3 regions of the Pseudomonas sp. DCA-1 genome follow, and region 3 is predicted to be linked to each of the others. Evidence: riboswitches for the same ligand, from Rfam matches in the RefSeq annotation. Region 3 holds a riboswitch; each other region holds the start of a gene.
What was found. Region 3 has a riboswitch for cobalamin ahead of ACE4QZ_RS16765 (TonB-dependent receptor). Riboswitches for the same ligand answer to the same signal wherever they lie in the genome.

Region 1: linked by a shared signal. The riboswitch ahead of cobW (cobalamin biosynthesis protein CobW) and the one ahead of ACE4QZ_RS16765 (TonB-dependent receptor) in region 3 are both predicted to bind cobalamin.
Region 2: linked by a shared signal. The riboswitch ahead of ACE4QZ_RS12720 (CbtB domain-containing protein) and the one ahead of ACE4QZ_RS16765 (TonB-dependent receptor) in region 3 are both predicted to bind cobalamin.

Annotation. Positions count from the first base shown of each region.
Region 1 is NZ_CP169881.1:3,128,317-3,137,681, forward strand. It holds gene cobN (cobaltochelatase subunit CobN) at 1-2,720, opposite strand, end outside; gene cobW (cobalamin biosynthesis protein CobW) at 2,724-3,791, opposite strand; cobalamin riboswitch at 3,891-4,108, opposite strand; gene ACE4QZ_RS14800 (hypothetical protein) at 4,209-4,361, shown strand; gene ACE4QZ_RS14805 (hypothetical protein) at 4,358-4,720, shown strand; gene ACE4QZ_RS14810 (ATP-binding cassette domain-containing protein) at 4,892-6,469, shown strand; gene ACE4QZ_RS14815 (branched-chain amino acid aminotransferase) at 6,606-7,625, shown strand; gene ACE4QZ_RS14820 (multidrug/biocide efflux PACE transporter) at 7,804-8,232, opposite strand; partial or broken gene ACE4QZ_RS14825 (LysR family transcriptional regulator) at 8,325-9,178, shown strand.
Region 2 is NZ_CP169881.1:2,717,336-2,726,700, reverse strand. It holds gene ACE4QZ_RS12770 (Ig-like domain-containing protein) at 1-44, shown strand, start outside; gene ACE4QZ_RS12765 (curlin) at 60-533, shown strand; gene ACE4QZ_RS12760 (curlin) at 549-1,994, shown strand; gene alkB (DNA oxidative demethylase AlkB) at 2,154-2,801, shown strand; partial or broken gene ACE4QZ_RS12750 (hypothetical protein) at 2,970-3,257, shown strand; gene ACE4QZ_RS12745 (DUF1652 domain-containing protein) at 3,381-3,641, opposite strand; gene ACE4QZ_RS12740 (pirin family protein) at 3,937-4,824, opposite strand; gene ACE4QZ_RS12735 (alpha/beta fold hydrolase) at 4,921-5,793, opposite strand; gene ACE4QZ_RS12730 (LysE family translocator) at 5,815-6,444, opposite strand; gene ACE4QZ_RS12725 (GNAT family N-acetyltransferase) at 6,569-7,048, shown strand; cobalamin riboswitch at 7,154-7,377, shown strand; gene ACE4QZ_RS12720 (CbtB domain-containing protein) at 7,471-7,659, shown strand; gene ACE4QZ_RS12715 (CbtA family protein) at 7,669-8,355, shown strand; gene ACE4QZ_RS12710 (cobalamin biosynthesis protein) at 8,355-8,741, shown strand; gene cobM (precorrin-4 C(11)-methyltransferase) at 8,776-9,365, shown strand, end outside.
Region 3 is NZ_CP169881.1:3,536,299-3,545,663, forward strand. It holds gene ACE4QZ_RS16730 (hypothetical protein) at 1-1,268, shown strand, start outside; gene calA (vanillin reductase) at 1,379-2,431, opposite strand; gene ACE4QZ_RS16740 (AraC family transcriptional regulator) at 2,613-3,518, shown strand; gene thpR (RNA 2',3'-cyclic phosphodiesterase) at 3,546-4,091, opposite strand; gene lpxO (lipid A hydroxylase LpxO) at 4,250-5,149, shown strand; gene ACE4QZ_RS16755 (carboxymuconolactone decarboxylase family protein) at 5,269-5,613, shown strand; gene ACE4QZ_RS16760 (GNAT family N-acetyltransferase) at 5,692-6,261, shown strand; cobalamin riboswitch at 6,356-6,564, shown strand; gene ACE4QZ_RS16765 (TonB-dependent receptor) at 6,673-8,799, shown strand; gene ACE4QZ_RS16770 (DUF1624 domain-containing protein) at 8,917-9,365, shown strand, end outside.

The DNA.
Region 1 (9,365 bases), 410 kb from region 3:
GCCGTGCCCCATACCGACAGACCGAGCTGACGCAAGTGGTCGCCGTGGTCCTGCAGATGGCGTTCGAGGATCAGGCTGGCCGAGGCGAAGCCCAGGCGCCAGGCCGTGGTGGTGGGCAGGTTGCGCACGTCCACGGTATAGAAGTTGCGGCCGGTGGGCAGCACATCAAGGCGCCCTCGGCTTGGCGCACCACTGGGGCCGGCGGGCACGAAGCGCCCGGCCAGTGCCGCCAGCAGGCCATGCATTTCAGCCGTGCCGCAGGCGTCCAGGCTGGGTGCGACCGCCTCACACAGGGCCTGCACGACAGCGTGCACCGGTTGCCACTCACTCAGGTCGGGTAACTGTGCCGTGCCTTCCAGCGCCTGCCCGATCACCTGCAGTGCCAGCAGCTCAAGGCGCTCGCGGGTGTCGCCACAGGTGCGCCAAGGTTCATTGCTCATGGCCTGCAGCTGTTCGGGGCGTATGCCCTGCCACGGCTGCCCAAGGTCGCAATCGAGCGGGTCCCAGCCCGGCACCAGTGCTTTGGCCAAAGCCCGCAGCAGGCTGGCATTACCGCCACGGCCGTCGCCACGCTCGACCCGCAACAACGCCAGCAGCGTATCCAGGCGCAGCCGCCCTTCTGGTGACTGACCAAACACGTGCAGGCCATCGCGAATTTGCGACTCCTTCAGGTCGCACAGGTAGGTATCCAGGCGCGGCAGCCAAAGCGCCGCATCGTCCAGTTGCCCTTCCAGTTGCAACTCACGGTCAATGTGGTTGGCCTTGACCAGCTCGAGGATGTCACGCTGCAACTCGCGGGCACGCCGAGGGTCGAGCAACTGCGCTTCGTAGAATTCGTCGGCCAGTTGTTCCAGGTGGCGCAGCGGGCCATAGGTTTCAGCACGGGTCAGCGGCGGCATCAGGTGGTCGATGATCACCGCCTGGGTACGGCGCTTGGCCTGGGCGCCCTCGCCCGGGTCGTTGACGATGAACGGGTAGATGTTCGGCAGCGGGCCAAGCAGCGCGTCCGGCCAGCACTGCGCCGATAGCCCGACGCCTTTGCCGGGCAACCATTCGAGGTTGCCGTGCTTGCCGACGTGGATCACCGCATCGGCGGCAAATGCGTGACGCAGCCAGAAGTGAAACGCCAGGTAGCCGTGCGGTGGCACCAGGTCAGGGTCGTGATACACCGCGCTAGGGTCCACCTGGTAGCCCCGCGCCGGCTGGATACCAACGAAGGTCAAGCCAAAGCGCAGGCCGGCAACCATCAACCGGCCGCTGCGGTACATCGGGTCCTGTTCGGGCGGCCCCCAGCGTTCCAGCACTGCCTGGCGGTTGGCCTGCGGCAGGCGCTCGAAGGCCACCTGGTAATCGGCCAGGCTCAGGCTCTGGGCACAGGGGCGCTGGTCGAGGTGGTCGAGGTCGTTGGTCACGCCACCGAGCAACTGGTGGATCAGTTGCGTACCGCTGCCCGGCAGTTCGGCCAGCGGATAGCCTTCGGCCTGCAGCGCCTTGAGGATGTTGAGTGCGGCGGCGGGCGTGTCCAGACCGACACCATTACCAATGCGACCATCCCGGGTCGGGTAGTTGGCCAGCACCAGGGCTACACGCTTCTGGGCATTGGGCAGGCGGGCCAGCTCGACCCAGCGGCGGGCCAATTCGGCGACAAAGTCCATGCGCTCGGGGTGGGCGCGGTAGCAGACAACGTCGGACTGGCTGCGCTCGCTGCGCCAGGCCATGTCCTTGAAACTGACCGGGCGCGTGATGATGCGCCCGTCCAGCTCCGGCAACGCAATGTGCATGGCCAGGTCGCGCGCGCCCAGGCCCTGCTCGCTGGCTTCCCAGCCAGGCTGGTTGTCCTGCGCGCAGATGGCCTGCAGCACCGGGATGTCGCGACGGAACGGGCGCAGGTTGGGGCGCTCGGGGCTGGACAGGGCAAAACCGGTGGTATTGATCAGCACTTCGGCGCCGACCTCGTCCAGCCAGGCTTCGACCTGTTCCAGGCAGGCGCTTTCCTTGAGGCTGGCCACGGCGATCGGCAACGGGTTCAGGCCGGCAGCCTGCAGGCGCTGGCAGAACACGTCGATGAAGGCGGTATTGGCCGCTTGCAGGTGCGAGCGGTAGAACAGTAACGGCGCCACCGGCTGTTCGGGGTGCCAGTGCGGGTACCAGTCCTCGAGTGTCGCGCTGCCGTTGGCCGGGTGATAGACCGCCGTGCGCGGCAAAGGCTGCGGTTCGTCCCAGGCATAGTCGCGGCCCAGCCACTGGCTGGCCAGGTAGTTGAACAGGTTGATGGCGTTGGCCTTGCCGCCCTGGCGCAGGTAATGCCAAAGCCGCTCGGCCTGCTCACCGCGGACGTTGCCCAGGCTGGTCAGCTCCGGGTCTGGGCGGTCGTCGCCCGGCACCAGAATCAGCTGCACGCCACGGGCGGCCAGCTCGAACAGTTGTTCGACACCATAGCGCCAGTAACCAACGCCACCGTGCAGCGACACCAGGATGACCTTGGCATGGCGCAGCACCTGGTCGACATACAGGTCGACCGATGCATGGTTCTGCACCTGCATCGGGTTGGCCAGGCGCAGGCCGGGAAAGTCTTCGGGCAATTGCTCGGCGGTGTCGGCGAGCAATGCCAGGTGCGAATCGCCGCTGCAGAGAATCACCAGCTCGGCGGGTGTCTGGCCGAGGTCGGCAATGCTGTCATCCGGTACGAAACCACCGGGCTGGGTCCGCAGCAGGTGCATGGGTCAGGCGCCCAGTGCCTGGCGCAGGCGCGCTTCCAGCTGGGCAGCATCGAGGTCCTGGCCGATCAGCACCAGGCGGGTAATGCGCGGCTCGTCGGCACGCCAGGCGCGGTCGAAGTGCTTGTCGAAACGGGTACCCACACCTTGTACCAGCAGGCGCATCGGCTTGCCCGGGATGGCGGCGAAGCCTTTGGCGCGCAGGATACCGAACTCCACCACCAGCTGGGTCAGCGCATCGAGCAGCAGGCTTTCGTCGGCTTCAGGCAGGTCGATGGAGATGGAATCGAAAGCGTCGTGGTCATGATCGTCATGATCGTCGCCGTCGTGGTGGGAATCGTGGTGAGTTCGACGGCCATCGATATGTGACTCGGACTCGGCACCCACGCCCAGCAGCACGTCCAGTGGCAGCTTGCCGCTGCTGGCCTCGATCACTTTCACCGCCGGCGGCAGTTCTTCGGCCACCTCGGCACGCACCTTGGCCAGGCCTTCGGCGTCGATCAGGTCGGCCTTGTTCAACACCACCAGGTCGGCGCTGGCCAGCTGGTCAGCGAACAGCTCGTGCAGGGGCGATTCATGGTCCAGGTTAGGGTCGAGCTTGCGCTGGGCATCGACCTGGTCCGGGTAGGCGGCGAAGGTGCCAGCGGCCACGGCCGGGCTGTCGACCACGGTGATGACCGCATCGACGGTGCAGGCATTGCGGATTTCCGGCCACTGGAACGCTTGTACCAATGGTTTGGGCAGGGCCAGGCCGCTGGTTTCGATGAGAATGTGGTCGAGGTCGCCACGGCGTGCGACCAGCTCACGCATCACCGGGAAGAATTCTTCCTGCACGGTGCAGCACAGGCAACCGTTGGCCAGTTCGTAGACGCGGCCGCTGGCTTCTTCCTCGGTGCAACCGATGCTGCACTGCTTGAGGATTTCGCCATCGATGCCCAGTTCGCCGAACTCGTTGACGATGACCGCAATGCGGCGGCCCTGGGCGTTGTCGAGCATGTGGCGCAGCAAGGTGGTCTTGCCCGAGCCGAGGAAGCCGGTGACGATGGTGACGGGGAGCTTGGCCAGTGTTTTCATGTCGCATTGCCCTTGGCAGTGTGGCGCGGGCATGCAGGACGACAGCCGCGGGCCGGACCGGCCGGGCTTGTTCGCCACCGGATCACCCCGCCCGGTTGAAAGTCGAAAACGTGACGAGGCAGGTCTCCTGGCTTGCACCGTTCCATGCCCCCGTTCAGTTGAACAGCGGGCTGGCGGGATGACGCCTTCCCGCGCGCTGGCGCAGTGGCTGTGTCGATCCGTTGTCGGTGCTTACAGTTGCGGGGGCAGCCGCGGCTTGTACCGCGTTCCCGTCTTAGCTCCGGCCATGCCGAAGAACCTCGAAGTGGGCAAGGCTACGCAGTGGCTGGCGGGTGGTCAACCATTGCTGCCGGCTGGTCGACCATAAGGGCAGCAACTGCGCTACAGTGGCACTTTTTCAACGGACAAGGACGCCCCATGCCCCTCGCCCCCGCCCTACCGGTATTGCGCATGTTCTCCGCCGACAAGGCCAAGGCTTTTTACCTGGATTTTCTGCAGATGCAGGGGCAAGACCCGTTCGGCAACCGCCTGCGCTTTTGCCAGCAGATCGATGACGAGGCCAACCCATGAAGGCATTGGGCAAACGCGAGATAAGTCGCCTGGAGCGGGAGTTGGTCGCGTGCCTGACCGATGCCTGCGAAGCCGCCAAGGCGGAGATTGTCGGCTTCAGTTGGCTTACCCATCGCCTCGACCCCGAGGACTTTCCGAGCAGCCTGCGTATCACCTGGGTATTCGAGCAAGAGGCCGACAAGGCAGCGGCCGTGGTCGGTGATGCGAAGGCGCGCATGCTGGCGCTTACCGGCCTGGCGCTGGAGCAAGCCGGCATTCAGCTGGACCATCCGGCCTGGCATGTGCGATTCGACAGTGAAGAGGCCTGCGCGCACGGCCACGGCGGAGACTGGGCCAAGCGCTTGCAGACGCAGCGCTGAGCCCCAACCGGCAGCCGGTGCTTTACCCGGCCCCAAACGGTCCGTTAGGCTACGCATTCCCTAAATTACGAGGTGTTCGTCCAATGCGCCATTGATGCCGCCGTCCGTTCGACGGCCAGTCTTCAGCCTCCGGTTCGTTCCGGAGATGTCGCGGCATTTGTGGAGATGTACATGACGAACACGTCGATTCTGACGCTGGACAGCGTTTCCTTGGTCTTGCCTGATGGCAGGCCGCTGTTTAGCAACCTCAACGAAACCTTCGACCAACGCCGCACCGGCCTGGTCGGGCGCAATGGCGTGGGCAAAAGCCTGCTAGGGCAAATTCTTGCCGGCCAGCGTGAACCGAGCAGCGGCCATTGTCGGCGCCTCGGGCCTGTCCACTTGCTGGATCAGCAAGTCATCGAGCGCAGCGCCACGCTGGCCGACCTGGCTCAAGTGGGGCCGGTGATTGCGGCGCTGGAACGCATCGAGCAAGGCAGCATCAAGCCCCAGGATTTCGACACCGTTGGCGAGCGCTGGGATATGCGCGAGCAATTGCAACTGCAGCTTCAGGGCCACGGCCTGGGTCAACTTGACTGGCGCCAGCCCGCTCGGACCCTGAGCGGTGGCCAAGCCATGCGCGTGGCACTGATTGGCGCGTGGCTCAGCGATGCTGATTACCTGATCCTCGACGAGCCAAGCAATCACCTGGACAGCAACGCCCGCGCCCAGTTGCTGAGCATGATCGAAGCCTGGGACCGTGGCTTGCTGGTGATCAGCCACGACCGCAGCCTGCTGGCGCACATGGCACGCATTGTCGAATTATCCAGCCTGGGCTTGCAGGCCTATGGTGGCAACTACAGCCTCTATAGTGCGCAAAAAGCCAACCAGACGGCGCAGGCCCAGCAGCAACTTGCCCGGCTGAAGCAGGAGCAGCAACGCCAGGCCGGTGAACTGCAGCGCCAACGCGAAGACCTGGAGCGCCATCAGGCCCGGGCCGGGCGCCAAGCCAGGCACGCCAACCAAGCCAAGATCCTGGTCGACCGCAAGCAGGAGCGCAGCCAGGCCACTGCCGGCAAGCAGCGCCGCGACCATCGCGATGCTCGGCAAACGCTATTGGGCAAAGTGCGTGACGCCGCCCGCGAGGTGGAGCGAGACAGCGCTATTACCTTGCACACGCCCACCCCTCAGCGTCATCCGGGCCGTGAAGTGTTGGCCGTGCAGGCACTTTGCTTGCCCCATGGCACCCGTGAAGCGCTTGACCTGCGCTTGTGCCTGGGCCAGCGCGTAGGGCTGATCGGCGCCAATGGCAGTGGCAAGTCCACCCTGCTCAGGCTGCTGAATGGGGAATTGCCGGCATCGCCCGACAACGTGCGCCTAAGTGGTGAGACCGCCCTGCTCGACCAGCACTGCAGCACCCTGCCAGGCAACCGTAGCGTGCTCGAACACCTACGCCAAGCCAACCCGACGCTGGCCCAGGGAAAATTGCGCAGCCGCCTGGCGCAACTGGGCCTGGATGCGCCCCGTATCGAACTGCCCAGTGGCCTGCTTAGCGGCGGCGAGCGTATGAAGGCGGCGCTGGCCGCCGTGCTGTACCGCGAACGGCCGCTCGACCTGTTGCTGTTGGACGAACCCGGCAACCACCTGGACCTGCCATCGCTGACAGCCCTGGAACACATGCTTGGGCAGTTTCGCGGGGCGCTGATAGTGGCGTCCCATGATGCGGTATTGCTGGAAAACCTGGCGCTGGATGAGTACTTGCGGTTGTAGAAACCGAAAAAAAAGCATCGCAGCCTATCAATTCGTGACTGGCCGTTCCCGATCCGCCAAGGATGGTTTAAGGTGGCATGGTGCGCATATAACAGCAGCCCGAGCGATCGGGCACTTGCAAGACAATGAGGGTGTCATGAGCAACGAAAGCATTAATTGGGACAAGCTGGGTTTCGACTACATCAAGACCGACAAACGCTACCTGTCCGTATGGCGCAATGGCGAGTGGGACAAGGGCACCCTGACCGAAGACAACGTACTGCACATCAGTGAAGGCTCCACGGCCCTGCACTACGGCCAGCAGTGCTTCGAAGGCCTGAAGGCCTACCGTTGCAAGGACGGCTCGATCAACCTGTTCCGCCCGGACCAGAACGCCGCCCGCATGCAGCGCAGCTGCGCACGCCTGCTGATGCCGCACGTACCGACCGATGTGTTCATCGAAGCGTGCAAGCAAGTGGTCAAGGCCAACGAAAAGTTCGTGCCACCGCACGGCAAAGGCGCCCTGTACCTGCGCCCGTTCGTGATCGGCACCGGCGACAACATTGGCGTGCGCACCGCCCCCGAGTTCATCTTCTCGGTGTTCGCCATCCCGGTTGGTTCGTACTTCAAGGGCGGCATGAAGCCGCACAACTTCCAGATTTCCAGCTTCGACCGTGCTGCCCCGCAGGGCACCGGCGCAGCCAAGGTCGGTGGCAACTACGCTGCCAGCCTGCAGCCGGGCGCTGAAGCGAAGAAGGCCAACTTCGCCGATGCCATCTACCTTGACCCGCTGACCCACACCAAGATCGAGGAAGTCGGCTCGGCCAACTTCTTCGGCATCACCGCCAACAACGAGTTCGTTACCCCGAAATCGGCCTCGGTACTGCCAGGCATCACTCGCCTCTCGCTGATGGAACTGGCGCAATCGCGCCTGGGCCTGACCGTGATCGAAGGCGATGTCGAGATCAGCAAGCTGGACCGCTTCGTCGAAGCCGGTGCCTGCGGTACCGCAGCCGTGATCACCCCAATCGGCGGCATCGAGTACAACGGCAAGCTGCACGTGTTCCACGACCTGGAAAAGGTCGGCCCGGTTACCCAGAAGCTCTACAACGAGCTGACCGGTATCCAGAGCGGCGATGTAGAGGCACCGGCAGGCTGGATCGTCAAGGTCGCCTGAGGCGCATCAGCTGTATGAAAACGGGGCATGCCAGTAATGGCATGCCCCGTTTTTCTTGGGTTTATACGGTCACCTCGAGCGGTTTTTACCCGCAAAGCAGACGGCGCGGGGCATGGCACCGGCTGCGCCCAACCACCGACCTGTGCCCCCGATCAGTGAACCGCGCAGGGTTGCAGAATCATGCCAGGTGCCGCTGCACCAGCAGGTGCCGGGCTTTGTCGAACGCCCAGTTGTACACCACGGTGTAGGGCAGGATGATCACGAAGAAGCCCAGCTCCACCATGAACGCCTGCAGCAGCGAAATCTCCAGCATCCAAGCCGCCACCGGCAGGCACCACACCACCAGGCCGGCTTCGAAGCCAAGACCGTGCACGAAACGCATACTGGCCTTCCAGTTGATGCGTTCGGTTTGCACCCAGCGATCGACCAGTGCGTTGTAGGCCATGTTCCACAACATGGCGATTACCGACAGGGTCACCGCCAGCGCGCCCGCCGTTGCCAATGACCTGCCCATGATCCAGGACAGCAGCGGCGCACACAGCAGTACCGCGAAAACTTCATAGCCAACCGCGTGGACCAGGCGTTCGGTGAAAGACACGTTTTTCATTGCAAATTCCATCCATTGCGTGAGTCGTGCTTCCCATTCTCTTTGATAGAACTGATACTCGCGATATAGCTGCCATCGGTTTTATCAATACCATGCGATACTCTCCCGAAGCTCTGGTCGCCTTTACCGAAGCCGCATCACTCGGTTCGTTTTCTGCGGCGGCGCGCAAGCTGCGCAAAAGCCAGTCCACCGTCAGCATCGCCATTGCCAATTTCGAGGCCGATATCGGCTGCCCGCTGTTTGATCGCAGTGGCCGCCACCCCACGCTGAATGAAGCGGGTAGGCAGGTGCGGAGCCATGTAGAGGCGATTCTCGATGCCAGCGCCCAGCTCGATGCGCTGGCAGTGCGACTGGCGCAAAATGTCGAGGCGCTGGTATCTGTGGTGATGTCGGACAGCTACAGCGTAACGTTCCAAGGGGCGGTGATGACTCGTTTCGCCCAGCACTACCCCCATACCGAGCTACGCTGCGGCCCGGCGGAGGACGCTGATGTGATCGAGATGATCCAGCAGGGCCTGGCCCATGTCGGCATCCTTGCCACACAGCCCGGCTACCCCGCCGACGTGGCCGTGGCGCGCTTGCCGGAGCAGGCAGAGTTCGGCGTATATGTCGCCAGCGAGCATCCGCTGGCAAGCCTGCCGCAAGTAAAGGCACAGCATCTGGAGAACGCACGACAGCTGTATATCAAGACCTATGCCCCCAGCCTGCACCATGGCCGTGGCCAAGCGTGGTCGGCACCGGATTACCTTACCCTGCTGGAGTTCGCCGTGCGCGGGTTTGGCTGGGCCGAACTGCCCAGGGCCTGGTAAGACGGTTTGGCCACGAGCTGGTGGAGTTGCAGATAGCGGGTTACCCCCGGCGGGTGGATATGGATGTGGCCTGGTCGAGCCGACGTGCCTTGGGGCCGGCCGGGCAATGGCTGGTGCGACAGATGTTGGGGCAATAGTTGTGTTGCCCGCCCGAACTTGAAGTGCGCCCAGACACAACAACCGGTACACCCAGCGACAAGCCTTCCTTCCGCCCCGTACCGAGCACGCCGCATTGCTTCGATGCCCGTCAGGGCCTGGGGCGCATCGTCGTCGAGCAGTTAGACCTGTACCTAGGTGACCCCGATCTGCTTCCTCGGAACCGTC
Region 2 (9,365 bases), 820 kb from region 3:
CCAGCCAAGGCACCACACGCACCGTCAACGTAATCGTGCAGTAAAAGCCGGAGGCTTCGATGAAACGGCTGTACTCCCTGTTGCTCTGCCTGGCCCTGGTGGGCCAGGCCTGCTGGGCAGAGGACCTGATGGACAATGCCGACCTCGCACCCGGCAACGACCTCGGTGAACCAGTGATCATCCGCCTGCTGCCGGCCGGTGCCGGCCAGGCTGCGGTGATCGAGCAACAAGGGTCAGGCAACCGCGCCGCCCTCGACCAGAACGGTCAGGCCCTGCTGGGCCGTATCGTCCAGTCTGGCGGTGCCCAGGAAGCGTACATCTTGCAGGAAGGCAGTGACCTGATGGCCATCATCAGCCAACAGGGAAATGGCAACAGCGCGTCGATTCGCCAGAGCGGCAGCAGCAACAGCGCCGCCATCGAGCAGATCGGCAACGACAACAGCGCCAGCATCGTGCAGTCCGGCTCGGGGCTCAACAGCTCCGTGACCCAGGCTGGCAATGGCCAGCATGTTCAGATCACCCAATACCGATAGACCTGGAGGCACCACATGTACAAGCTCGCTCCGTTAAGTGCCGCTATCGTCCTGGCCCTCGCAGGTCAGGCCATGGCTGCTGACAGCACCTCGTCCCAGACCCAGGACGGCAAGGAAAACATCGCCGAAGTCTCTCAGAGCCAGGCATCCTTCGCCTCCGCCACCCAGACCCAGACTGGCAAGGGCCACAATCACCTCGCCGTGCAGGCCGAAAGCACCAGCGATATTCAACAGAGCGCCACCGGCCAGTACAACGCCGGCTACGCTGAGCAACTGTTCGAGAACGGCAGCCAGATCACCCAGCAGGCCGCAGGCAGCTACAACGATGCCTTCGCCAGCCAGTCGATAGGGTTGAACAACGAGTCGCTGCAAACCCAGCAAGGCGTCGGCAATAGATCCACCGTGTGGCAGGACAGCCAGGAAGGCAGCAAAGCCACCAGCTGGCAATCCGGCCAGCGCAATGAGGCGTTCATCGAGCAGACCTTCGGTGGCAGCAACAATCGCAGCACCGTCAACCAGACTGGCCATGACAACTTCGCCACCACCGAGCACCTGAACCATGTCGGTGGCGATATCCAGATCTACCAGGATGGCCACGACAACTGGGCCTATGGCGACCAGCGTGAAGGCACCGGTGGCACCATTGCCATTGGACAGTACGGAGGCGGCAACTCGGTGGAAGTGTGGCAGGACACTCAGGTGGGTAGCCAGGCCTCCGTGGTCCAGACCGGCCAGCTGAACGAAGGCTATATCGACCAGAGCTTCGGCGTCAGCAACAAGGTCAGCCTGTCGCAGCAAGGCAACGCCAACGCCAGTTGGTCGGACCAGTTCGAGACCAACAATTCAAACACCACCATCACCCAGACCGGCAACAACAACCTGCATTTCACCTATCAGAATGGTGAAAACCTCAACCTCACCATCAACACCCAAGGCAATGGCAACAGCATCACCGCCAGTAACTGGAAAGGCGCCAAGATGGGTGGCCAGTTCGGTACCAACCAGAACGCCACCATCAACCAGACCGGCAATGGCAACGGCGTCAATCTGACCCAGAAGGGCGCTGACCAGCTGGCCACGCTGACTCAGACGGGTAAAGGCAACCAGATGTCGACCAAGCAGGATGACGTCAGCAACGAGCTGTACTTCGAACAGAACGGCACTGACAACATTCTGATCGCCGACCAGCGTGGTACCGACAACTATGCCTACGGCAGCAGCCAGGGCACCGGCAATACCATCACCCTCGACCAGTCCGGCTATAGCAACCAGAGCTACACCAACCAACTTTACGGAAGCGGCAACGAAGCCACCATCAAACAGACTGACAACATCAACGTCGCCTACGTGACCCAGGGAGGCCAAGGCAACATGGCGTTCGTCGACCAGAGCGGTGTCGCCCAATCCGCCACCATCACCCAGCTGGGCAACGCGAACCTGGCCACTGTGACCCAGCAGTAAACCGCTCCCCCTTGAACCGCGGTGCTCCTCTCCCTGGTGCCGCGGTTCCTTTTTCTGTTGTCCCGCCCTCTGCAATGTTTCGATCCGGTCAGCATGTGCAAGCCCTTGGGTTGTATCTGTCGAGGTACAATGGCAAACCGATCGAAGATGTGCAGCCGCATGATCCAGTCCGACCTCGACCTGTTCGGCCCCCAGCCGCAACCCCTGGCCAGCCATACCGTGCTGCTGCCTGGCTTTGCCCTGGCCGAAACCGAGGCGCTGCTCGATGCCCTGCGTCCGGTGTTGCGTGCCGCGCCGTTCCGGCACATGTACACCCCAGGAGGCCTGCGCATGGCAGTAGGGCTGACCAACTGCGGTACGTTGGGTTGGGTGAGTGATCAACACGGCTACCGATACAGCCCCAACGACCCACTCAGTGGCCAGCCCTGGCCCGCCCTGCCCCCGGTTCTGCTCGCGTTGGCCTCCCGCGCGGCAGCCATGGCCGGGTTTGACGGTTTCGTGCCGGATGCCTGCCTGGTCAACCATTACCTGCCAGGCACACGCCTGAGCCTGCACCAGGACCGCGACGAGCAGGATTTCGGCCAGCCGATCGTGTCGGTGTCGCTGGGTTTGCCAGCCGTGTTCCTGTTTGGCGGCCTGCAGCGTGCCGACAAGGCTCAGCGCATTGCACTGAGCCACGGCGATGTGCTGGTCTGGGGCGGCGAAGACCGCTTGCGCTTCCACGGCGTGCTACCGATCAAGCCCGGTGTCCATCCGCGCCTGGGTGAACGGCGGATCAACCTGACCTTGCGCAAGGCGGGTGCCTGAACAGGGTCAGTCCTCTGCCGCCCAGCGCAAAACAAGATAAACCCACATGAAACACATTGAACATCTTGGCCAGGCAAGCTTCGAATGATAAGCCGCCTACTTTTGTCTGGAGCCTGCCATGCCATACCTGCCTGGTTCTTCGAGCCGTTGCACCGGAGCCATGTACCGATGAAGATGCCTGGCCGCGCCCCCAATGCCTCGCTGCAGCTCGATTACGTACGCGACACCCTGTTCGGCCCCGTGGCGCAAAGTGTGGAATGCCAATGCCAGCTGGCCACCCTCAACCTGCAAGGCCTCCCAGGGCTGCGCTTGCACATTTGCCCCCCATTGCCCGACAAGATCGACCGCGCTCACAGTGTGGCCTTCGTCTGGGATGGACGGAGTTAGCATGGCGTGGTCCGTGACAAGGGTAAGTGCGGAGACGGTGGCCTGAACCTGCTGCTGGAACTGCAATAAGCCGAACAGCGGCAGCCGGTGCGGCGCTGATGGCTGCCAGGGCTGATACCTGCGCGCTCTATTCAGCAGCCAGAATGCAAGTGCCCGGGCCAGCCTGAGCTGACCCGGGCACGACAGGTGCGCTCAGGCAATGGCCTTGAGTGACGCCGGGTGGCTGTCACGCAGCGCATGCAGCTGCTCCACCAGGTTGACCAGATCACGGCAACTGTTGAGATCTTGCAGGGCGACCCCACTGAGGGTCACGCCTTGATCGAGATCCTGGCCCTGGCCCAGGCGGATGGTCAGGTTGGCGCCGTCCGGGCAGCTGACTTCACAGCGATCTGGCAAGCAGGCCTGCTCGATCATTTGCCGCATTTCTAGTATCGAAACGCCTATCAACGACATGGTACGACCCTCTCTGCGGGATGGCCTGTTGTTTGGGAGTACGCCTTTGTCGGGCGGGGCGCCAATTGATATTGCACATGCTCGGCCAGCTTTCCATGCGCCCGGGCAATGAGCTTGCGAGGAATCCTTTAGCACCTTAGTGGAAGATTCTCCGCGTGCGCCGTATGTTCGAATGCAATAGCAGACTTGACGACGAGTGGTCTCGGACGACAACGCATTGGCCAGGATCCAGCCGGGTCGCTGGGGAGATTGCCTGCCAGCGAAAGGCCCGGGGCAGGCCACCCAATCAACAGGATCAGTGCGCGGCACCTCCCCTCTCATCCTGCATCTGCCCAAACCGCCCGGCATGGAAATCATCGAACGACTCGGCAATCTCCGCCTGACTGTTCATCACGAACGGGCCGTAGCCGACAATCGGCTCATCGATTGGCTCACCGCTGAGCAGCAGCACACTGGCGCCGTCCAGCGCCTCGACGGCTACGTCTACACCCTCCCGGTCGAGCAGCACCAGGCTGGACGGGCCTGCTTCGCGCTCGCTATTGATTCGAACGTTACCACGCAACACCACCAGCGCCGCATTGCGACCGGCAGCAACCGGCAACTGCAGGGTCGCGCCGGCGTTGAGCCGCAAATCCCACACATCCATCGCCGTGAAGGTCCGCGCCGGCCCCTGGTGCCCATGGTAGTCACCAGCAATCACCCGCAAGCTCCCGGCATCACCGTCCATCGCTACCACCGGAATTTCGCCGGCCAGCAGCGTCTGGTAGCCGGCCGCTGCGCGCTTGTCCCGCGCCGGCAGGTTCACCCATAACTGAACCATTTCCAATGTGCCACCACTGCGGGCAAAGCCAGGAGAATGAAACTCTTCATGGATGATGCCGTTGGCAGCCGTCATCCACTGCACGTCACCAGGGCCGATCAAGCCGCCAGCACCGGTAGAGTCACGGTGCTCCAGTTCACCCTGGTAGACGATGGTCACCGTCTCGAAGCCGCGATGCGGATGCTGGCCTACACCGCGTCGGGCCTGGGTCGGGGCGAAATCATGCGGACCGGCGTAGTCCAGCAGCAGGAACGGGCTTATCCGGCTGGCCAGGTTGTCGTAGGTGAACAGGCTGCGCACCGGAAAACCATCACCCACCCAATGGGCGTGAGGGCTGCGGTGAATACCCAGAATCTTTTTCATGAGAAGGCTCCTCTCTTGGTTGAGATAACCTTATCAATGATGCCAATCAAGCGGTAGCTGACTAAAATGGCATGCTTCGTCCCACCTGCAGAACAGTCAAACCTGCAAGAAACCGAGCACCTGCTCGGCCGCCATGGCCGGGTCTTCCTGCATGAAACAGTGCCCACCGGGAACTTGCCGTGCGGTCACATTGCGGTTTAGCAGCGCCAGGCGATTCACCGAATGTGGCACAAAGGGATAGGTGTCTTCGCCATACAACACCCGTGTCGGCGTCCTGATTGCAGCCAGACTGGCCCACAAGCGTTTAGGGAACGAGCTGAAGATTTCCACTTCACGGCTGGGCCGGCACTTGAGCACCACAGCCTCGCCACAATCCCCGATGGCATGCTCGACATAGGCCTGCAGTGCCGCATGTGTCCAGCCTTTGAAGATGCCGCGCCCTTCCAGCGAAGCCAACGCCGACTCGCGATCGGGCCAGTGGCTGCGGCGGCTGGCAGCCTTGCGGGCCAGGCCGTGGCGCTGATGCAGGCCGACCAGGGCTGCCGCCCCCATCACGCCGATCATGCGTCGGCTGAACAGTACCGGGTCGAGCAGCACGGCACGTGCGAACAGTTGCGGCTCACTGCCCAGGATCAGCCCTGTGAGCACGCCACCGAAGCTGTGACCTACGGCAAACCGCTGTACGTCGCCATATTCGCCACGCCCGCCCTGAAAGGCCTCCACCGCCAAGGCAGCGGAGCGGTTCCAGCCGCGAAACACCCCGCCATGGTCACTGTCGCCATGGCCTTGAACGTCGCAAAGCCACAGGTCGAAATGCTCGCCCAGGCGCATCAGCAGCGGTTGATAGGTCAGGCAACAGAAGCCGTTGCCATGCAGGAAATGCAGCAGCGGTTTGCCACTGGCCGGGGTTCGCCAGCCACGCAGGGTGAAACCTTCGGCGCATTCGTGGGACCAGGGAATCAACTGCATGGGCTTACTGTACTCTCGGGGTCAGGAAAACGCTGATTCTACAAACAGCAGCGGGTACAGTGAAATCACCAGCAACAGGGCCATCACGACATTGAACAGCATCAGCCAGCGCGAATGCTGCAACAGGTTGCGCAGGGCGCTGCCGAACATCACCCATACCCCCACGCTCGGCAGGTTGACCAAAGCGAACAAGGCCGCAATGACGATCACGTTGGTTACATAGCCTTGCGCGGGTGTGTAGGTGGTAATCGCCCCCACCGCCATCACCCAGGCCTTCGGGTTGACCCACTGGAACGCCGCTGCTCCCCAGAAGCCCAGCGGTTTGCGGGCACTGGACGAGGCCGTGCCGACCGGCCCGGAAGTGGCGATCTTCCAGGCCAGGTACAGCAGATAGGCGGCGCCAGTGTAGCGCAGCACTGTGTACAGTGGCGGCCAGGCCTTGAACACCTCGCCCAGCCCCAGGCCGACGGCCAGTACCATCACCATGAAACCAAAGCTGATACCCAAGGCGTGAGGGACCGAGCGGCGCACGCCGAAGTTTACCCCCGAGGCCAGCAACATGGTGTTGTTGGGGCCTGGCGTGATGGAAGACACGAAGGCAAACAGCACGAAGGCGGTCAGCAGGTCGGCAGAGGCAAGCATGGCGGGCATTCCACTTTCTTTATAGGTGCTGTCACACTACCGGAGTCGCCTTTCCCAGCGACTGGTACAGTTTGATTAAATTACGTAGATACACATCACTGTATCGCCAATCCGGACCAAGGAAGCCGTCACCATGAGCCTCACCATTCGCCCTGCCGTGCATACCGATGCCGAGCAGATCCTCACCTTCATCACCGAACTGGCCGAATACGAACGCGCTCGCCACGAGGTAGTCGCCACCCTTGCCGACATCGAGCACAGCCTGTTCGACGAAGGCAGCACTGTGCACGCCCTGATGTGCGAGCGTGATGGCCGTGCAATCGGCTTTGCCGTGTACTTCTACAGCTACTCGACCTGGCTCGGGCGCAATGGCATCTATCTGGAAGACCTGTACGTAACCCCCGAACAACGCGGCGATGGCGCTGGCCGGCAGTTGTTGCAGCACATTGCCCGCGAAGCGGTGGCGAACAACTGCGGGCGCCTGGAATGGAGCGTGCTGGACTGGAACGAGCCAGCGATCGGCTTCTACCAGAAACTGGGGGCCGAGGCGCAGGATGAGTGGGTGCGTTACCGGCTGGATGGCGACAAGCTGGCGGCATTCGCCCGCGGGTGAACGCCCGGTTCCTGCACTTCTGCCTGCGGGCCTGAGCCTGTAGTACCTGCTGTTCGACAGCCTCGCGCTGTGTATGACATTGACGCCAAGCCCGCCCCATGCTCTCCTTATGCCTCGCGTTCAGGTGCCCCTCACGGGGTGAAACGGGAAACCGGTGCGTCCCAGGCCCTTCTGCAGGGCCGGACAATGCCGGTGCTGCCCCCGCAACGGTAAGCGAGTGAAGCGTCTGTACCACTGTGCCTTGTAGTACGGCATGGGAAGGTGACGCGTTCCAGGAGCCCAGCTCTTCCTCGCAAGCCCGGAGACCGGCCTGACGTTCATGAACACCCCGCGGTGGGCGGGCGCTGTTGCATTCCCTTGGGCGACCACGTCCGGGGCTGCCGCGCTCGCCCGTTGCCCACAAAAAAGCAGAGGATCGCGTCATGCCCGTCACCAGCGCCAAACAACACAGCCTTGCTACCCCCGTTACCCTCAGCCGGCGTGTAACCATCGCCGTCGGTGCCAGCTTGCTGGGTCTGTGCCTGGTCTACTTTGCCGGGTTCTCGCACATCGAGGCCGTGCACAACGCCGCCCACGACACCCGCCACAGCGCCGCCTTCCCCTGCCACTGAGTACGCCTGATGATCACGCGCATTGCCCGTACTGCGGGCTTCAGCGGGCTCCTTGCAGCCCTGTTGCTGACCTTGCTGCAAAGCTTCTGGGTTGCTCCGCTGATTCTGGAGGCGGAAACCTACGAGTCCTCGGCCCCGGCCGCACACCACGAACACGGTAGCGAAGTGGCCGCTCATGAACACAGCGCCGAAGCCTGGTCGCCGGAAGACGGCTGGCAGCGCGTGCTGTCCACCACAGGCGGCAACCTGGTGGTCGCGGTCGGCTTCGCCCTGATCCTCGCCGCCCTGTACAGCCTTCGCGAGCCCAAACGCGCCGCCACTGGCGCATTGTGGGGGTTGGCTGGCTTCGCCGTGTTCTGCCTGGCCCCAACCCTGGGCTTGCCACCAGAACTGCCAGGTACTGCGGCCGCCGACCTGGGGCAACGCCAGACCTGGTGGGTCGGTACAGCCAGTGCCACAGCCCTGGGCCTGGCCTTGCTGGTGTTTGCCCGCCACTGGCTGCTGAAGGCGCTGGGCGCCGTGCTGCTGGTCATGCCTCATGTCATCGGTGCGCCGCAACCGGAGGTGCACGAAAGCCTGGCCCCCGAAGCATTGGAAACCCAGTTCAAAGTCGCCTCCTGGCTGACCAACGCCGCCTTCTGGCTGGCCTTGGGCCTGCTCAGCGCCTGGCTGTTCCGCCGTTCCAGCCAGGCTTGATGCCTGCCTTCTACGCCGGTTTTGGCTGCCGCCAGGGTTGCCCGGCGGACACCTTGCATCGCTTGCTGCACCAGGCTCTGGACGACCAGGGCCTGGCGTTGGCTGACCTGCGCGGCATCGCAAGCATCAGCCTGAAGGCCGACGAGCCCGGGTTGTTGCAACTGGCAGAGCACCTAGGTTTGCCTTTGGTGCTGTACCATGTCGCGCAACTGCAACCCTATGAACCACTGCTCAGCCACCGGTCCGCCGCTGCCTACCGGCACAGCGGCTGCTGGGGCGTAGCCGAGAGCGCGGCACTGGCCCTGGCCAGCCAGCGGCAGGGTACAGCCAGCCTGCTACTGACGCGCCAGGTACTGGGCCCGGCGACGCTCGCCCTGGCCTGCTGAACGTTTCGTACCCTCTTTCTTGCCAGGACTTAGCATGACCATCTACTTTATCGGTGCCGGCCCCGGCGACCCGGAGCTGATCACGGTCAAGGGCCAACGGCTGATTCGTCAGTGCCCAGTGATCATTTATGCCGGTTCACTGGTGCCCGCCGCCGTGCTCGAAGGCCACCAGGCCGAAACCGTGATCAACAGCGCCGAACTGCATCTGGAACAGATCATCGCTGCCATGCGCAGCGCGCACGAACAAGGTCAGGATGTGGCCCGGGTGCATAGCGGCGACCCCAGCCTGTACGGCGCCATCGGTGAGCAGATCCGCCACCTGCAGGCGCTAGGCATCGATTACCAGGTCATCCCCGGCGTTACCGCCACGGCAGCGAGCGCCGCCCTGCTCGGCTGCGAGCTGACCTTGCCTGAAGTGGCGCAGACGGTGATCCTTACCCGTTATGGCGACAGTTCGCCCATGCCACCTGGTGAGCAATTGGGCGACCTGGCGCGCCATGGCAGCACCCTGGCAATTCATCTGGGGGTCAAGCACCTGTCGCGCATTGTCGATGAGTTGGTGCCGCACTATGGCGCGCACTGCCCGGTTGCGGTGGTGCATCGGGCCACCTGGCCAGACCAGGA
Region 3 (9,365 bases):
ATGCCCAGGCCGTCAACGACTATGTCGCGCAGGGCCGTGCGCACGGTTGGGACAACCTCGAAGAGCCGCAGGCACCCGCCACCGAACACCTGCTCGACGCCTGGCTGGCAGCCCTGCAGGCAGCCAACCACCCTGGCGTCGACGAACTGCAGCGCCAGGCCTTCCGTGAGGCCTGGCCACCCGCGCACCAGCCCTTGGTACCGTTGCTCGAAGCGCACGGCCAAGGCATCGGCAGTGTCCTGCTGCTGGAAGATGGCAGCCTGCTGGCACGTATCGGCATGCCTTACGACAAGGGCCAGGTGGTGCGTATAGACCACCATGGGGTAACCCCGGTCATCGGCGTCGAACACTTTGGCCGCTGCCCGGCGCGGCGCTATTTCGCCTTGGCCAATGCCGAGGGCGTGCGTGTGACCGATGGCTGGGGTGGCCCGCAGGTGCAACGTCTGGCCTGGCCCACGGGGCTGGAGGGGTTGCCGCCAGGTTACCCGTTCGAGCCGTTCGACCTGCCGCCCACACCGACCGCGCTGATCCCCTTCCCCGACGGCCAGCGCGTGCTGCTGGTGAGTGCCGAAGGTATCTTTGTGCTGGCCACCCAAGGTGCGACCCGCCTGCTGCCACAGCAAGCACGCGTGCTCGATGAGTTGGCCGAGGGCACCGACCCGGACGATATCAGCCTGGGGCTGAGCATGGAGCATGGTGCGGTGTCGGCGGATGGCCGGCTGATCGTCGTGGGTGAGCAAGGCAGCCGGCACCTTGTTCTGGACGAACAGCTCAAGCCGCTGGCGCACATCGGCCCGGGCAGCGAATACCCACACTTTGCCTTGTTCAACCGCGCCGGTGACCAGTTGATCGTCAATGCCTGCCATTTCTACAGCGGCGCCACGCTGGCCGTGAGGGTGGCAGACCTGCACGGGCTGGATACCGATTACTACAGCCAGGACCCGCGTACCCCGCTGGTGCAGGATGGCGCAAGGGTGTATGCGGGGGTAGCGCGCGATGGCGAGTACATTGTGGGTGATGCCTATGGCTACCTGCGGGCGTTTGGCGAAGAGGGTACGGAGCATTGGCAGCATTACCTGGGATCGACCATCAGTGCGATGGATATCAGCGCCGACGGGCAAACACTGGTGGCGGCGAGCCATGCGGGGGTTATTTCGGTGATTGCGCTGGATAGCGGGCGGCCCGAGTGGCAGATCGGTACCGGGGCGCACGGCGAGGTGCGGCGATGGTTGTTCTGGAAGGGCTGGGACAAGCCAATGGCCTGGTAAAACGGCTGCATCGTTGCTGCCTGTACGGGCCCCACCGCGCGCAAGCCCTACATCACCCCTGTGTAGGAGCGGGCTTGCCCGCGAAGAGGCCCGTACAGGCAACCGATCAATCAGCCCTGTAGCGTGGCCATGTCGATCACGAACCGGTACTTCACATCACCGGCAATCATCCGCTCATAGGCCTGGTTGATGTTGCGGATATCCAGCATCTCGATATCGCAGCGGATGTCGTGCTCGGCGCAGAAGTCCAGCACTTCCTGAGTCTCGGCAATCCCCCCGATCAACGACCCCGCCAGCACCCGGCGCTTCATCACCAGGTTGGCCGCATGCAATGCCGGGTCAATCGGTTCGATCAGGCCGACCAGGATGTGCACCCCGTCGAACTTCAGCGTTTCCAGGTACGGGTTGAGGTCGTGCTGCACCGGAATGGTGTCGAGCAGGAAATCGAAACGGCCGGCAGCGGCGCGCATCTGCTCGGCATCCGTGGAGACGATCACATGGTCGGCCCCCTGGCGGCGCGCTTCCTCGGCTTTGGCCTGAGAGCGCGTGAACAGGGTCACTTCCGCACCCAGCGCCTTGGCCAGTTTGATGCCCATGTGGCCCAGGCCGCCCATGCCGAGGATGCCGATCTTGTGGCCCGGGCCCACGCCGTGGTGCTTGAGCGGCGAATAGGTGGTGATGCCGGCGCACAGGATAGGCGCAGCGCTGGGCAGGTCCATACCGGCTGGTATGCGCACCACGAAGTGCTCGCTGACCACGATGCTGCTGGAATACCCCCCCATGGTGTTGCTGCCATCGACCCGGTCCGGGGTGGCGTAGGTCATGGTCGGGCCTTCCAGGCAGTATTGCTCCAGATTCTTGGCGCAGGCTTCACAGGTACGGCACGAGTCGACCATGCAGCCAACGCCCACCAGGTCACCGACCTTGTGCGCGGTGACCTTGTCGCCCACCGCCGTGACCCGGCCGATGATCTCGTGGCCCGGCATCAGCGGGTACACGGCAATGCCCCATTCGTTGCGCGCCTGGTGGATGTCGGAGTGGCACACGCCGCAGTACAGAATGTCGATGGCGACGTCGTCCGGGCGCGGGCTGCGGCGTTGGAACGTCATGGGGGCCAGGGGGCTGGTGGGGGTTTGAGCGGCGTAACCGATGGCGGTATACATGCAGGGCCTCGCAGTGAAGTGAAACGATTCAGGCGACGCATTCTGCGCGCCGTTTGCCGCCTCGCCCACGGCTGATTCTCCGGCATGCATGCCTGATTCTACGAAGATGCCAACCCATAGCTGGCGCCACGCCCTCAATCTGCGATGATCAAGCTGTCTGATTCTCTGCCCTTGGTCCACCATGCAACTGACCCGTCACGTCGATGCCAATGCGCCGCTTTGCGCACTGATCCGCAGCCTCGCCACGCGCCCAGGCTTTGTGCCCACGCACCTGCCCCAGGTGCAGGTGCTGAGCTGGGACCACTATGTGGCCAGCAGCCCGCAGATCTACGAACCAAGCCTGATGATCCTGGCCCAGGGCAGCAAGCTGGCGCGCCTGGGGCCGCGCACCCTGGAGTACGGCGCCGGGCATTACTTGGTGCAGGCGTTGTCGGTGCCGTTCATGTGCGAAACCTTCGCCACCCCTGACGCGCCATTGCTGGGCGTGGCGGTGGGCATCGACCGTGGCGTGCTAGGAGAACTGGTGCAGAGCATGGGCCTGGTGCCGGACGCTGCAGTACAGGCGCAAACACCGCAATCGATGACCTCTGCAGCACTGGATGCGCCAATGCGCGAAAGTGTGGAACGGCTGCTGCACTGCCTGCAGGACCCGCTTGACGCCAAGGTACTGGGCCCGGCGCGCGTACGCGAGGTGCTGTATACCGCGCTGCGCGGCCCGCAGGCCGGTGTGTTGCGGGCACTGGTGGAGCAACAGGGGCACTTCGCCCGCATCGGCGCCGCCCTCGCCCACCTGCGCGAGCACTACGCCGAGCCGCTGAGCGTGGAGGCACTGGCTGCGCGCGCCAACATGAGCGTTTCGACCTTCCATGAACACTTCAAGCGCTGCACCGACATGGCGCCGATGCAGTACCTGAAGCGCTTGCGGCTACTCAAGGCGCAGCAGATGCTGATCGGCGAAGGCCTGGGCGTGGCACAGGCTGCGCACCGGGTGGGCTATCAGAGCACCTCGCAGTTCAGCCGCGAGTACAAGCGCCAGTTCGAACGTAGCCCGGGGGATGAATTGCCTTACCAGAGCTTGCCGGTGTAGTTGCTTGACCTGGACGGCCCCTGCAGGTCAGTCCACCAGCGGCCACTGCGCCAAGGGCCAGTAAGCCCCCTTGCGCGACTCGTAGAGCGTAAAGTGTCGTGCGGTGAGGTAAAACTCCGGCGCGCTGCTGGCCTCGGGCGGCTGCCCGCGGTAATCCCTGGACAGCGTCAGGTGCGGTCGATACTCACGTTTGGCCGCCTCCATCCCCAACGGCAGCAGCGCCTGCTGCAAACCGTACACCAGTTGCAACAGGGTCGGCGGTACCTGCTGCGCCTCCAGCACCAGGGCGCTGGCCCGCTGCCACACCTGCAAACGGTCGAGCAACAGCCGCGGCGCCGAGGCTGGCAGCGCCAGTTGGTCGACGGCCGCGCAAATCGCAGGCACCTGCGCGGTATCCACATCACCGAGGAACAGCAGCGTGACGTGGAAGTTGGCGGCCGGCACCGGTTTGCCGCTGCGCAGGTTCAGCCCTCGCCGCCACTGGGCCAGGTCACGGCGCTGGGCGTCGCTGACCGGCAAGGCGAAGAACAGCCGCTTGAACGGACTACCACTGGGGCGTATATCCTGAACCATACCAACTCCCTGACATGAAACGTTTGCGCAAGACTGTAGGGTATTACACCAATGTCGCCCCACAGTTTCGTAACAATCAGTACAAACTACCCCCATGATTGTTTATGCTGGCGGGCTCATGCCATGGCGCATGGCCATTCTTCGACCAGTAAACGTCCATGAAAATTGCACTCGTACTCATCTTCGTCCTCTCGATCGCCTATGTTCACCTGCGCGGTCGGGTTCGCCACAAGCTGACTCGCCAGCTGGGCGACCACTCCAGCTTCCTGGCCCCGATCAACAGCTTCCTGTACCTGTTCTCCAAACACCCGGCTAAGCCTTACCTGCCGGTCGAGGCCTTTCCAGAACTGAAACCGCTGCAGGACCACTGGCAGGAGATCCGCGAGGAAGGTCGCCAGTTGCTGCACGTGGGTGAAATCAAGAAGTCCGACAATTACGATGACGTCGGTTTCAACTCGTTCTTCAAGACCGGCTGGAAGCGCTTTTACCTGAAGTGGTATGGCGAAAGCCACCCGTCGGCAATGGCCCTTTGCCCACGCACGACCGAGCTGCTGCAAGGCATCGGCACGGTCAAGGCGGCCATGTTCGCCACCCTGCCACCCGGTGCCAAGCTGGTGCGCCACCGTGACCCGTATGCCGGTTCCTACCGCTACCACCTGGGCCTGGACACACCGAATGACGATGGCTGCTACATCGATGTGGACGGCGAGAAATACGCGTGGCGCGATGGTGAGGGGGTCATCTTCGACGAAACCTACATCCACTATGCGGCCAACACCACCGAGCACAACCGCATCATCCTGTTCTGCGACGTCGAACGCCCGCTCAAGTACCGCTGGGCAACTGCGTTCAACCGCTGGTTCAGCCGCAACGTGATGGCCGCTGCCGCTGCGCCCAACGACGCCAGCGACAAGACCGGTGGCATCAACCGCCTGTTCACCCGCATCTACAAGATCCGCGAGCGTGGCAAGGCGCTGAAAAAGCGCAACCGCATGCGCTACTACCTGGAAAAATGGGCAGTGGTCGCGGCGTTGGTGCTGGTGTTCATCTACATCTGAAGGCTCAACGCAGGCCACTGTACGAGTGACCTGCGTTTACCAACCAAAGTACCGCCTCACACGTGCAACTCTTCGACTAGCCTGAAAGCTCCACTCGCAACCACCCCAAGGTGAAGACGATGAGCATGATGGACTGGGACGCCTACCGTAAGCAGTTGATGGCCGGCATCGGCGATCTCAAGCAACTCTCACCCGACACCGTAGCCGGCTACATGACCGCCAGCGGTGCAGGCGCCAAAACCAACCACCTGGATGCCAAGACCCGCGAGCTGATCTCCTTGGCCGTGGCTGTGACCACCCGCTGCGACGGCTGTATCGCCGTGCATTCGCAGCAGGCCGTCAAAGCGGGTGCCAGCCGCGAGGAAATTGCCGAGGCCCTCGGCGTGGCCGTGGCCATGAACGCCGGTGCCGCGCTGGTGTACTCGGCCCGCGCAATGGACGCGGTGGGCAAGGCCAACGGTTGAGCACAAACGGCGTCGTCGCCCTTGCGCGACGGCGCCGCGCCACCCAGACTGGGCGGCTCACCCCGCGCAGGAACCCGCATGATCCACATTCGCCCCATGACGCCGGAAGATTTTGATCGTTTCTGGCCCACCTTCCAGGCCATTGTCCAAGCCCGTGAAACCTACGCTTTCGACCCGGCGCTGAGCTTCGAGCAGGCCCGCCAGCTGTGGCTGGAGCTGCCCTTGCACACGCTGTTGGCCGAAGAAGATGGCGAGCTACTGGGGTCCTATTACCTCAAGCCCAATGCTGCCGGGCCTGGTGCGCATGTAGGCAATTGCGGCTACATGGTCTGCGAACAGGCGCGCGGCCGGGGCGTGGCGCGCTTGATGTGCGAGCACTCGCAAAAGCTCGCGCGCCAGGAAGGCTTTCTGGCATTGCAGTTCAACTCGGTGGTAGCCACCAACGCAGTGGCCGTGGCGCTATGGCACAAGCTGGGCTTTGAAACAGTCGGCCGTTTGCCCAAGGCCTACCGTCATGCCCGCCTGGGGCTGGTGGACTGCCTGGTGATGTACAAATGGCTGGCGGATGAGCCGGTGGTGGAGAAGCCGCCGCTGCTGATCGGGCGCAAGAACATCGAGGCACGGGTATCGCGGCGCCGCGGGCGCTAGCCTGTTCAGGCAAACCTGCCTTCAAACTCACAACCTGATTTTTTCGCGACACTCACAGCACACCCACATTTGACGCCCCAGCCTTTCAATGGTCAGATGCGCGCCAGTTTCAGGTGCCCTGCGCCGCCGCGCGCAGGGTGAAACGGGAAACCGGTGCGTCGTGTTGCCCACGACAAGTCCGGTGCTGCCCCCGCAACGGTAAGCGAGCGAACCCTTCGAGATACCACTGTGCTCAGGCATGGGAAGGTGAAGGTTTCATGCCCCTCGCAAGCCCGGAGACCGGCCTGGAGCTTCACTTGGCAACCCGCGGTGGGCGGGCGCAGGCCGGAATCCGTGCGCGCGCCTGCCTGCATGGTTCGCCTTTGCGTGTTTTCCACCGGGATCCATTCATTCCTGCAGCAGTGGAACGACATGTCCCGTATGTTCAAGCTTCACCCTCTGGCGGCCTGCCTGGCCGTCACCCTGCCGGCGCTGGCTGATGACCGCGACCCGCAGCCTCTGGCCCTGCCTTCCACGGCCATCACCGACACCCTCGACAGCCGTACCATCGACCTGGCCACGCCGACCCAGGCAGGCTCGCGCCTTGGCCTCAGTGCCCTGGAGACGCCGGCCAGCACCAGCAGTATCAGCGAACGGCAGATTCAGCAGCGCAACAACATCACAGTGCAGGATGCAGTGACCCGCTCGCCGGGCATTACCTTCGTCGGCTCACCGGGGGACGGCGGTACAGGCTTGTCTGCCCGCGGCTTTGCCGGCCACAGCTCGGTGATGACCCTGTTCGACGGCGCGCGCCTGTACACCGGTGCCGGCACCCAGACCTTCCCGGTCGACCCGTGGATGGTCGAACGCATCGAGGTGATTCGCGGCCCGGCCTCGGTACTGCATGGCGAAGGCGCCACCGGCGCGGTGATCAACGTGATCCCGAAAAAACCTTTTGCCGGCGAAGTGCGCAACCACCTGCGCCTGGGTTACGGCTCGTGGGACCGCCAGCAGCTCGGCCTGGACAGCGGCGGCAGCCTCAGCGAGCGCCTGAGCTACCGCCTGACGCTGAACCAGCAGGCCGGCAATGGCTGGGTCGACCGCACCGCTTCACGTAGCCTGGCCATGAGCGCCGCGCTGCGTTTCGATGCCAGTGATGACCTCAGCTTCACGCTGGCCCATGACCGCGGCGATGCACAACCTGCCAACTACTACGGCACCCCGCTGATCGACGGCCACTACCGCAGCAGCCTGCGCAAAAAGAACTACAACGTACAGAACGACGTGCAGCAGTACGTTGATGAATGGACCCGGCTGACAACCGACTGGGCGCTGAACGACCAGCTCAGCGCCAGCAACCAGCTGTACTACATCAAAAGCCGCCGCCACTGGCGCAACGCCGAGGACTACAGCTGGGACGCAGAGCGTCAGCAACTGCTGCGCGGCAGCTACCTGGAGATCAAGCACAACCAGGAGCAGTTCGGCGACCGCCAGACCTTCACCTTCGACCACACCCTGTTCGGCCTGGCCAGCAAGACCGTGCTCGGTGCCGAGTACAACAAGGTGCGCTTCAACGTCGACAGCAATTCCCCCTACAACGATGTCGGCGGCGACTACGTCGACCCGTGGCAGCCACAGCCCGGCGGGTTCCATAGCGCCTCGCCGTTGCGGCCGCAAACGCTCTCGACCACCCATACCTTTGCCCTGTTTGCCGAAAACCGCCTGCAATTGAGCGATCGCCTGTCGTTGGTTACCGGCGTGCGTCGCGACCAGAACCACATCGACCGCAACAACTTGACCAACGACAGCCGCAGCGATCGTAGCCTGCAAGGTGGCAACTGGCGCGTGGGGCTGGTGTATGCACTCAACGACGACCTGTCGTTGTACGGCCAGTACTCAACCAGCGAGGACGGGGTCAACAACCTCATCAGCCTCAGCCCCGCGCAGATGCACTATGACCTGACCAAGGCGAAGCAGACCGAGGCCGGCATCAAGCAGCGCTTTTGGGAGGGGCGTGGCGAATGGACGCTTGCCGCCTACCACATCGTCAAGAAAAAGCTGCTGGTCGACGACCCGATCACGCACGAGAAGCAACAAGCCGGGCAGCAGACCTCCGATGGCCTGGAAGCGACGCTGGAGCTGGCCCTGGCCCATCAGTGGCAGGTGTCGGCCAATGCATCGCTGGTACGCGCCAAGTACGACGACTTCGACGAAATGGTCGGCGGTCTGCCGCAGGACCGCGCAGGCAACCGGCCGGCCAACGTGCCACGGCGTACCGCCAACCTTTGGTTGAGCAAAGGCTTCGGCCAGCAGGTAGAGGCCGGCTTGGGGGCGCGTTATGTGGATGAGCGTTATGCCGATACCGCCAATAACCACAGCGCCCCCGGCTACACCGTGGTCGATGCCAACATCGCCTGGCAAGTGTTGCCGGACGTGAAGCTGGGGTTGCAGTTGAACAACCTGTTCGATCGCGAGTATGTGCAGTCGGCGTTCAGCGGGCAGCAGTGGTTGATGGGGGTGCCGCGGTCTTACTTCGCGACGGTGGATTACAGCTTCTGATCTGGATGGCTTGTGCTGCGAAGAGCCCGGCACAGGCCACACAAAAACCTCTATTCCCTTTTAGCATATTGTTATACGATAACGTTTCACATGAAATCCATTCTTATTAGACAGCCCATGACAAGTGCCAGCGCCACGCCCACGCTGATCACCCAGCGCCTGCAGAGCATCGATGCCCTGCGCGGCCTGGTGATCCTGTTCATGCTCCTGGACCACGTCCGCGAGACTTTCTTCCTGCACCACCAGGTCAGCGATCCCATGGCCATCGACACCACGGAACCGGCGCTTTTCTTCAGCCGCACCCTCGCCCACTTGTGTGCGCCGGTGTTCGTCCTGCTGACCGGCCTGTCGGCCTGGCTGTATGGCGAGAAGTATCAGGGCCGTGGCGACGTCTCGGCGTTCCTGCTCAAACGCGGGCTGTTCCTGGTGGTGCTGGAGTTCACCCTGGTCAACTTCGCCTGGACCTTCCAGTTGCCCCCCAGCGTGATTTACCTGCAAGTGATCTGGGCCATCGGCGTCAGCATGATCGCCCTGTCGCTGCTGGTGTGGCTGCCACGCGCCGCGCT